Regions from separate parts of the Bacillus sp. GM2 genome, predicted to be linked through region 1. Evidence: predicted binding sites of a transcription regulator. Region 1 holds the regulator's gene; the other holds the start of a gene.
What was found. The regulator Rex, encoded in region 1, represses fermentation and respiration genes when NADH is low (regulators of the CRP and FNR family bind a similar motif). The targets are predictions, from matches to a motif close to TTGTGAAATATTTCACAA.
Positions count from the first base shown of each region.

Region 2: ACVC9U_RS20775 (cytochrome ubiquinol oxidase subunit I) is a predicted target of Rex. The motif match lies at 1,843-1,860, and genes of this name have one in related genera.

Region 1 is NZ_JBRKSZ010000008.1:307,443-312,231, forward strand. It holds gene ACVC9U_RS16315 (CPBP family intramembrane glutamic endopeptidase) at 1-378, shown strand, start outside; gene ACVC9U_RS16320 (YdiK family protein) at 378-569, shown strand; gene tatC (twin-arginine translocase subunit TatC) at 614-1,381, opposite strand; gene ACVC9U_RS16330 (twin-arginine translocase TatA/TatE family subunit) at 1,399-1,572, opposite strand; gene ACVC9U_RS16335 (redox-sensing transcriptional repressor Rex) at 1,611-2,255, opposite strand; gene moaC (cyclic pyranopterin monophosphate synthase MoaC) at 2,259-2,765, opposite strand; gene ACVC9U_RS16345 (ABC-F family ATP-binding cassette domain-containing protein) at 2,912-4,789, shown strand, end outside.
Region 2 is NZ_JBRKSZ010000008.1:1,211,437-1,216,225, reverse strand. It holds gene cydB (cytochrome d ubiquinol oxidase subunit II) at 1-392, opposite strand, end outside; gene ACVC9U_RS20775 (cytochrome ubiquinol oxidase subunit I) at 379-1,785, opposite strand; gene ACVC9U_RS20770 (hypothetical protein) at 2,033-2,239, opposite strand; gene ACVC9U_RS20765 (formate/nitrite transporter family protein) at 2,576-3,364, shown strand; gene ACVC9U_RS20760 (DUF1259 domain-containing protein) at 3,449-3,838, shown strand; gene ACVC9U_RS20755 (NAD-dependent malic enzyme) at 3,856-4,789, opposite strand, start outside.

The DNA.
Region 1 (4,789 bases):
CGGATCATGGAAATCATCACCGCATTGCCGCTGATGGTGTTTGTCTCTTCTGTATTTGGTCCGATTCTTGAAGAAATCATTTTCAGAAAGATCATTTTCGGTGCAATCTATGAGAAAACGAATTTTTTCATTGCCGCTTTGTTCAGTTCGGTGCTCTTCTCGGTCGTCCATTTGGATTTCAGCCATCTGCTCATTTATACAGCAATGGGATTCACATTCGCCTTTTTATATGTCAGAACCAACCGGATTATCGTGCCTATTTTCGCCCATGTCGCCATGAATACGCTCGTCGTCTTACTGCAGACGTTCCGGGAGCCTATTGAAGAATATTTGAAACACGCCGAGAAAATGCAAATGATTATTGGAGGATTTCTATGATGAGAAGCCCTAAATTCTGGGGAGCGATTTATTTATTAACGGGTGTGCTGTTTACATATCTGGCGGCAACCTCGCCCGGAAGCATGTGGTCTTTTTACACGATCCTGCTGATGCTTTTCGCAGCCTATAATATCAGCATTTCCTTTAAAATGTTCGCCCTGGCCGGCAAGATGAAGCGAAAAGATCAATAGCCTTTTTTGTGAAGGAAAAGAGCCATTCTGAAAAAGAATGGCTCTTATTTTGTATGGTCGTTCAAAAACGCTTGATTTTCCTCTTGAATCATTGTTTTTTGCGCCTGCCTGTAGGATATTCTTGAAATCACGATACTGATTTCATAAAGAATGAGCAATGGCACTGAGACCATTAAATGCGACAAAAGCTCAGGCGGTGTAATGAGGGCCGCGATGACGAACAACACAAAATATGCGTATTTTCTGATTTTCGCCAAAAACATCGGCGTCACGAGGCCGAGCCTTGTGATAAACATGATGACCACAGGCATCTGAAACAATAAGCCAAAAGGAAGCGTCAACTGAAGCAGAAACTGAAAATATTCGTGTATTCCGATGACCTGGTTGACATTCAGATCATCTGAGACTCTCGTCATAAAGTCCACGACAAACGGAAATAAAATAAAGTAAGAAAAGGCAATGCCGCCTAAAAAAAGAATAATCGATATCGGAATATAGCTGAGCGTCACTTTTCGTTCCTTTTCATACAGCCCCGGGCTGATGAAAGCCCACAGCTGGTATAAAACAAGCGGCGAAGTCAAGACGGCGCCGATGATGAAAGCGAACTGCACGTACACAAATAAAGGATCGGTCAGCTTGAACGCGTTGAGCGTCAGCAGCTTCGCTTCATCCGTCTGCTGCAGATAGATAATCAGCGGCTTTGCCAATAAAAAGCCTGCCACAACAAATAAAACAAAAAAGAAAAAAGTGATCACAAGCCGTCTGCGTAGTTCTGTGATATGTTCTATCAGCGACATTTCTCTTTCCTTCATAAATATGTCATCCTATCCTACTGATCTTCTTTCTTTTTATCGGAATCGTCGTCAGCCAAACCTTTTGTCGCATTCTTAAACTCCCTCAGCGTGTTTCCCGCTGCTCTTCCCAGCTCGGGAAGTTTTTTCGGGCCGAATATCAGAAGCGCCACCACGACAATTAAAATAAAGCTTCCAGGACCGATTGGCATAAAGCCTGCCCCCTTTCCTTTATTTTTCGTTTTCCGTTTTACTTTTCCTGCATTGAATAATGTTTCATGAAATACACCAGCGACTGAAGTTCAACCGCCAAATCTATATGATGAATGCGAATGTGTTCCGGCACATTCAAGCGGGCCGGCGTGAAATTAAGAATGCCTTTAATGCCAAGCTCCACCAGCCTGTCTGTAATCGACTGTGCGGCTTGAGCCGGTACCGTCAAAATGGCGACGGGGATATCATCCGTCATATGCTCTTCAAGTCTATTCAGATCATAGACGGGAACACCGCCGACCTCGGTTCCGATTTTTTCCTCATTGATGTCAAACGCCATGGCGATTTTTGTATTATTATTTTTGATAAAATTGTAATGGAGAAAGGCTGTCCCCAAATTCCCCACGCCAATGAGCGTTACGTTCGTCATTTCATCCTGATCAAGCGTCTTTCTGAAAAAGGACAGCAAATAATTGACATTGTAGCCGTATCCTTTTTTTCCGAGCGCGCCGAAGTACGAGAAGTCCCTGCGGATGGTCGCAGAATCGACTTTGACGGCATCGCTCAGCTCAGCGGAAGATACACGCTGTTTTCCGGATGCATGAAGGTTTTTTAAAAAACGATAATATAATGGCAACCGTTTCGCTGTCGCTTGCGGAATTTTTGAATGATCCATGTTCATAAACTAATCCTCCATGTCTACATCAGCTTTTTCCCTTTTATAGTCACCGTTTTTCCCGCCTGTCTTTTCGAGAAGAAAGGTCGGTCCTATCACCATTCCCTTATCCGCCGCTTTGCACATGTCATATACGGTCAGCGCACATACGGAGGCCGAAGTTAACGCTTCCATTTCCACACCTGTGCTCCCTTTGGTCTTCACTTTAGATTGAATATGCAGGATGCTCTTCTGTTCTTTCTCCTCCCAGCGAAAGGCGATGTCGACTCCTTTCAGAGCGATCGGATGGCACATCGGGATGATGGCGGATGTCTGTTTTGCGGCCATGATTCCGGCCACTTGCGCCACCGACAATACATCGCCTTTTCCGATTTCCCGGTTTTTGATTTTTTCATGTACTGTTCGATTCATAGACACGCTTGAAACAGCCGCAGCTGTGCGTACTGAAGCTTCCTTTTCGCTTATATCAACCATCTTGGCTCTGCCTTGTTCATTAAAATGTGTAAACTCATTCATGTTCTGAACTCTCCTTATAACGATCATACACTATTTTTTTCATTCTGTCTTTTTCTTTGGCTAAAATCTTCCAGACTTCACTTAATTGTTTGCTGACTGCGCAGTGATAGGCTACACTTAAAATAGCAGACAAGAGGTGAAAGATCATGATGATTTTACAAGTGAACCAACTTTCAAAATCGTTTGGAGCCGATACGATTTTAACGAATATAAAACTCGAAGTCAGATCTCGGGACCGGATTGCGATCGTCGGACGCAACGGCGCCGGAAAATCGACTCTTCTAAAGATTATCGCAGGAAAACTTTCATATGAAAAGGGGGACATCATCAAGCCGAAAGATTTGACGATGGGCTACCTTGACCAGCACTCCGGCCTCGATTCCAAGCTGACGCTCAAAGAGGAATTGCTGTCGGTATTTGATTTTCTGAAAAAAATGGAAAAAGAAATGCGCGCGATCGAGGAAAAGATGGCGCAGGCCGGACCGGACATGCTTGAATCATTGATGAAGACGTATGACAGGCTTCAGCAGGAGTTCAAGGACAAAGGCGGCTACCAATATGAGGCAGAGGTCAGATCCGTCATGCACGGGCTCGGCTTTGCGGGATTTGACGACTCCGTCCGCGTCCAGGACTTAAGCGGAGGTCAAAAAACAAGGCTTGCCCTCGGAAAAATGCTTTTGACAAAACCCGACCTCCTCATTTTGGACGAACCGACAAACCACTTGGATATCGATACCCTGACATGGCTTGAACAATATTTGCAAAATTACAGCGGAGCGATTTTAATCGTTTCCCATGACAGGTACTTTCTTGACAAAGTGGTTACCCAAGTTTACGAGATCAGCCGGTCCCAAAGCAAAAAATATACCGGGAACTACAGCTCTTATCTCCAATTAAAAGCCGAACAGCTGGAAAAGGAAACAAAGCTTTATGAAAAGCAGCAGGACGAAATCGCCAAGCTGCAGGAGTTCGTCGACCGGAATCTGGCTAGAGCTTCGACGACGAAACGGGCGCAGAGCAGACGAAAGCAGCTTGAACGGATGGAGATCATGGACAAACCGCTCGGAGATGAAAAGTCGGCGTCTTTCCGCTTTGAAATTACAAGGCAAAGCGGAAACGATGTACTGCGGGTGGAAGACTTGACAGTAAGCTATCAGGAGCAGCCCCCGCTTCTCCGTTCATTGAACTTTCACATCACCCGCGGGGAAAGCGTTGCACTGGTCGGACCGAACGGAATCGGCAAGTCAACCCTTTTAAAAGCATTGATTCAAAAGCTGCAGCCGGTATCGGGAACAATCGCGACAGGCTCCCATGTCTCAATCGGCTACTATGACCAGGAACAGGCTGAATTGACGTCGTCAAAACGCGTGCTTGACGAGCTTTGGGACGATTATCCGGAAATGAATGAAAAGGATATCCGGACCTGCCTCGGCAACTTCCTGTTTTCGGGAGAAGACGTATTAAAACCTGTACACGCGTTAAGCGGCGGCGAAAAAGCAAGGCTTGCCCTCGCCAAGCTGATGCTCCAAAAAGCGAACTTCCTTATTCTTGATGAGCCGACAAACCATCTCGACCTGGACAGCAAGGAAGTCTTGGAGAACGCTTTGATCGATTACCCGGGAACGATATTATTTGTGTCCCATGACCGCTATTTTATCAACCGGATCGCGACAAAAGTACTGGAGCTTTCCCGCGACAAAGCAGAAGAATATTTAGGCGACTACGATTATTACACAGAAAAAAAAGCGCAGCAGCTTGAACTGAAAGAACTAGAAAAACAGACGGAAGAGCATCAGAAAAACGCTTCCGAAAAACCTGGCGCAAAAAAGAGCTATGAGGAAGAAAAAGAGCTGAAAAGAAAAGAACGCCAGCGGCAGCGAAGGATTGAAGAAATCGAAACAAGAATTACGGACATTGAAGAACAGATCGAAAAAAATGAGGAGCTCCTGTGTGACCCCGTCGTCTTCCAAGACCATGAGAAGGTCCAGGAAATCCACTCTGAAAATGAACGGCTGAATGAGGAG
Region 2 (4,789 bases), 900 kb from region 1:
AACAAAAACGGGGGCAGGATGCTGCCGAAAAATACGACCCAATCCCATGTTTTCTTCCATTTTGCGGTTTCGACTTTCCCTCTAAATTCAAACGCGACTCCGCGTCCGATCAATGCAAGAAGAACAAAGACAAACGGAATGTAATATCCGCTGAACATCGTGGCATACCAGTTCGGAAAAGCCGCGAAAATCGCGCCTCCCCCAGTCAGCAGCCAGACTTCATTGGCATCCCAGAAAGGGCCGATCGTATTGATCATCACCCTCCGTTCAAGCTCGTTGCGTCCGAGAAACCGTGTCGCCATTCCGACGCCGAAATCAAAGCCTTCAAGAAAGAAAAAACCGATGAACAGCACAGCGACTAATATAAACCAAAGTTCATTAAGAGATACCATGGTAAACCTCCTGATCAAACGGGTCTGTCGATACGGAATCATCATGATGGTGGTCATGGTGTGCAGCCCCTTTTTTAATCTCCCGCACAAACAAGTAGACAAGAACGAGCGCCAGTACAAGATAAATCGCTGTAAACGCGATGACGGAAAACAGCAGCATTCCCGCTGATACGTTCGGCGACACGGACTGCGCCGTTGTCAAAATACCGAACACCGTCCACGGCTGGCGTCCAATTTCAGTCATGATCCACCCCGCCGTATTTGCAATGAATGGAAAGGCGATCAAAGCCACCATCGTCCGCAAAAACCATTTGCTTGTTTCGAGTCTTTTGCGGAAGCTGAGATAGAGGCCAGTCAAAGCGGCAACGATCATTAAAAGTCCTGAGCCGGCCATGATTCTGAAACTCCAGAACGTCGTTTTCACCGGCGGAATATAATTTCCTTCTCCGTATTTTTCTTCATATTGCTTTTGCAGCGTCTTCATTCCGGGCACATCGCCGCTGAATTGTTTATAAGCCAAATAGCTGAGCGCATACGGGATGCTGAGCTCTGATTTGTTTTCCTGCTTGTCCGCGTCAATGTTCGCAAGCACCGTCCAAGCTGCAGGATCGCCGCTGTCATCCCAAAGCGCTTCGCTGGCAGCCATTTTCATCGGCTGGCTCTTCATCAGATGCTGTGCCTGCTCATGTCCGCTGAACGCTACGCCGATGCCGGAAACAAGCGCCACAATCATCGCGATTTGAAAGGATTTTTTAAAAAAGAGCAATTCCTGTTTTTTCAGCATTTTATACGCGCTGACACCGGCAATGAAAAACGCACCGGTGGCAAGCGCACCGAAAATGACGTGCGGAAATTCAACCCATAGCTGCGGGTTATTAATAATCGCAAAGAAATCGGTCATTTCCGCGCGGCCGTTTTTGATCGCGAATCCGACAGGCTCCTGCATAAACGAGTTGGCCGCTAAAATCCAAAACGCCGACATGATCGTTCCAAGCGAAACAAGCCAGATGGACAGCAAATGGATCTTCTTCGGAAGCCGGTCCCAGCCGAATATCCACAAACCGATAAACGTCGATTCCATAAAGAAAGCGAGCAGCGCTTCCACCGCGAGCGGAGCGCCGAATACATCACCGACAAAGCGGGAGTACTCCGACCAGTTCATTCCAAACTGAAATTCCTGTAAAATCCCGGTGACCACACCGACTGCAAAATTAATTAAAAATAAGTGCCCCCAAAATTTAGCCATCGTTCTGTAAATGTCTTTTTTCTTTACGACATAAAGAGTTTCCATTAAAGCAACCATAAAGACAAGCCCGATTGACATCGGCACAAAAATAAAGTGAAAGATCGTTGTTGAAGCAAATTGAAATCTTGCCAAAATGAGTTCGTCCACTGTTCCAGTCTCCTCCTCTTCGTTCTAGCCGGACCCGTTGCCGAATGGGCATCACCCTTGCTCAAAGTTTCACATGAATTTTATGAATATGATCACAGACAAAAGGGTGACCTCGGCCCACATTGATGTTCTGTTATTATCCGGATGGTTATTTATACCTGTACTTTACCGCGAATTCCTTCTTAAATAAAGTACATATTCCCTAATTTATGGATGTCATTGTGACAATTATACGAAGAAATTATAGCTATTTTGTGACGTGATGGTTAACAAGAACTAAATCAACATGAGAAAAATGCCCCTCATCCACGCGGAGCATTTCGTCATTCAACATTTGCGATTTTCTGTGCAAAGCCTTGCGGGTCAAAAGAATACCGTGATATGCAAACAAACAAATTCGGCGCTTTCCTTCAGTTTGAAAACGCCCGACGGAAAGTCCTGTTATTTTGTCCAATCTGTGAAATCTTCCTTCAGCCTTCTGCGCACGTCCTTCATCTATGCCTTCATGCAGCACCGGCTGACTGGACTGCGCATTTACCTGCTTGCTGCCGTATCCCTCCCTGTACAGCTATCTTTGAAACATCGCTCCCTCAGGCTTTAACGAATGGATGGAATATTTATGACTTAAAAATAAACAATAACGATACCCTGTTTATTCTATGAAAATCGAACCATACATTTGTTCAAACAAAATACACAAAATTTGTGAAATGTTTCACAATATCCTGCTATACTTAGGTTGTATTTATGATAGATACTTCTTAGTAAACACTTGATGGTGGTGGAAAACATGGAATCAAAATCACTTGTTCTAGTCGAAGAGCTTGCCTTAAAAAAGCAAAGCATCTTTATGCAAAGCCCGCTTCGTTATCTTTTACGGGCTATGCTGGCCAGTATGTTTATCGGGTTCGGAGTCATTGTAGCGTTTAAAACGGGGAATCTCTTTTATGTTGAACATTCTCCGTTCACATATCCAATTGCAGCAATCACATTCGGGGGCGCCATTATTCTAATTGTCTATGGCGGAGGAGATTTATTTACGGGAAATACATTTTATTATACATTGGCTGCGCTTCGTAAAAAAATGCGTTGGCCCACTGTTATCAAGCTGTGGATTTTCAGCTATGCAGGAAATTTAATGGGCGCCGTGTTTTTCGCAGGCCTCATCTTTGCGACCGGTTTATTTAAAGATCCTTCTTCCACCGGCTTTATTCTTAGCGTGGCGGAGCATAAAATGAATACGCCGGTGACCGAATTGTTCTTCAAAGCGATTTTGTGTAACTGGCTTGTCTGCCTTGCGTTCTTTGTTCCGATGGCACAAAAAGGAGACGGAGCGAAAATGTTCTCTATGATGCTGTTTGTTTTTACTTTCTTTATTTCCGGTTATGAACACAGCATCGCGAACATGGCCACTTTTGCCGTCTCCCTGGTGACCGAGCATCCGGATACGATTTCGATTGCAGGCGCAATCCATAACTTGATTCCAGTAACCCTCGGGAACCTGATCGGAGGCGCGTTTATGATGGGCTTCATGTACCACTATGCAAACAAGCCGGGCGGTGAAGAAATCATCAAATAAAAGGATCGTCCATTTTTAAAGGATTCTAAATATGCGGGTTCCCTTCATAAAATCGTGGTAACTTTAAAAATGGAGGTTCAGCAGATGCAAAGTTTTCATTCGCTTTGCCAGCAGTTTGGACATATTTTAAATGGGGAGCCGCACATTGAACACGGTGTCTGTTCTGTCAGCATCAAACGGAATTTGCGCGTCACGATTCAAGGAAGACCAAGCAAGGGAGTCGGCATGGAAGAAGTCATGTTCGAGTCGCTCGATCAAAACGGAACCGCCTTGAATATGGCCGAAGTCGCAATTTTGCCTGAAGAAATTCCGCTGTTTACAAAAAAGCTTGTCGATCAAGGCATCATCATCAGCGCTCTCCACAATCATTGGATTTTTACAAAACCGAATATCTTATATATTCATTTTCAATCTGTAGAACCGCCGCTAACATTCGCAAGAAAAACAGCTGCCGCTTTATCCGTATTGCGATAAAGCAGCAGCTGTTTTCTTTATCCGTTCATTTTTCCCATCTCTGAAAGTGCGACCCTTTCGACTGCTTTGGCCACAATCTCGTGAACATCAGGATTCAGCGGATCAGGCACGAGATCGCCTTGTTTTGTGCAGGATGCGATCGCTTCGGCGGCCGCGACCAGCATCGGGTGGCTGATCGATTCCGCTCCGGCATTTAACACGCCCCTGAAAATACCGGGGAACCCCAGCACATTGTTGACAGACCGTCCATCCGCAGCGTAGGCTGCCCCGGCCTCGAGCGCATCCTCAGGCTCAATCTCCGGCTTCGGATTGGACAGAGCCAAAATCACCTGGCCTTCCCGAACCCATTTCTTATTGATCAATCCCGGAACACCGGTTGTCGCAACGATGATATCGCAGCTTTCCATCAATTCTTCGATGCTTTCAGCCGCATGACCGCCATAGTTCTCTAAACGCGCCATCGCCTCAAGCGATTTATCCGTTCCGACGACACGTTTTACCCCATATGCCATAAACATTCTGCAGATCGCGACCCCTGCCGCACCCAGGCCGATTTGGCCGACATGGGCCTGCTTCAGATCGACCCCTGCACTCTTGGCGGCTGAAATGGCGGCCGCCAGCGTCACCACCGCAGTACCGTGCTGGTCGTCATGCATGACCGGAATATTCAGGTCGTTTTTCAGGCGCTCTTCGATTTCAAAACAATGCGGTGAACCGATGTCTTCAAGCAAAATACCGCTAAATCCGGGCGCGATGTTTTTAACCGTCCGCACGATTTCGTCAGGATCATTCGTATCAAGCAGAATCGGAATTCCGCTGATGTCTGCTAGCTGGTCGAAAAGTGCGGCCTTCCCTTCCATAACAGGCATTCCCGCCACAGGCCCAATGTCTCCCAAGCCAAGGATGGCCGTACCGTCCGTGACAATTGCAACCGAATTGCCGATGCCAGTA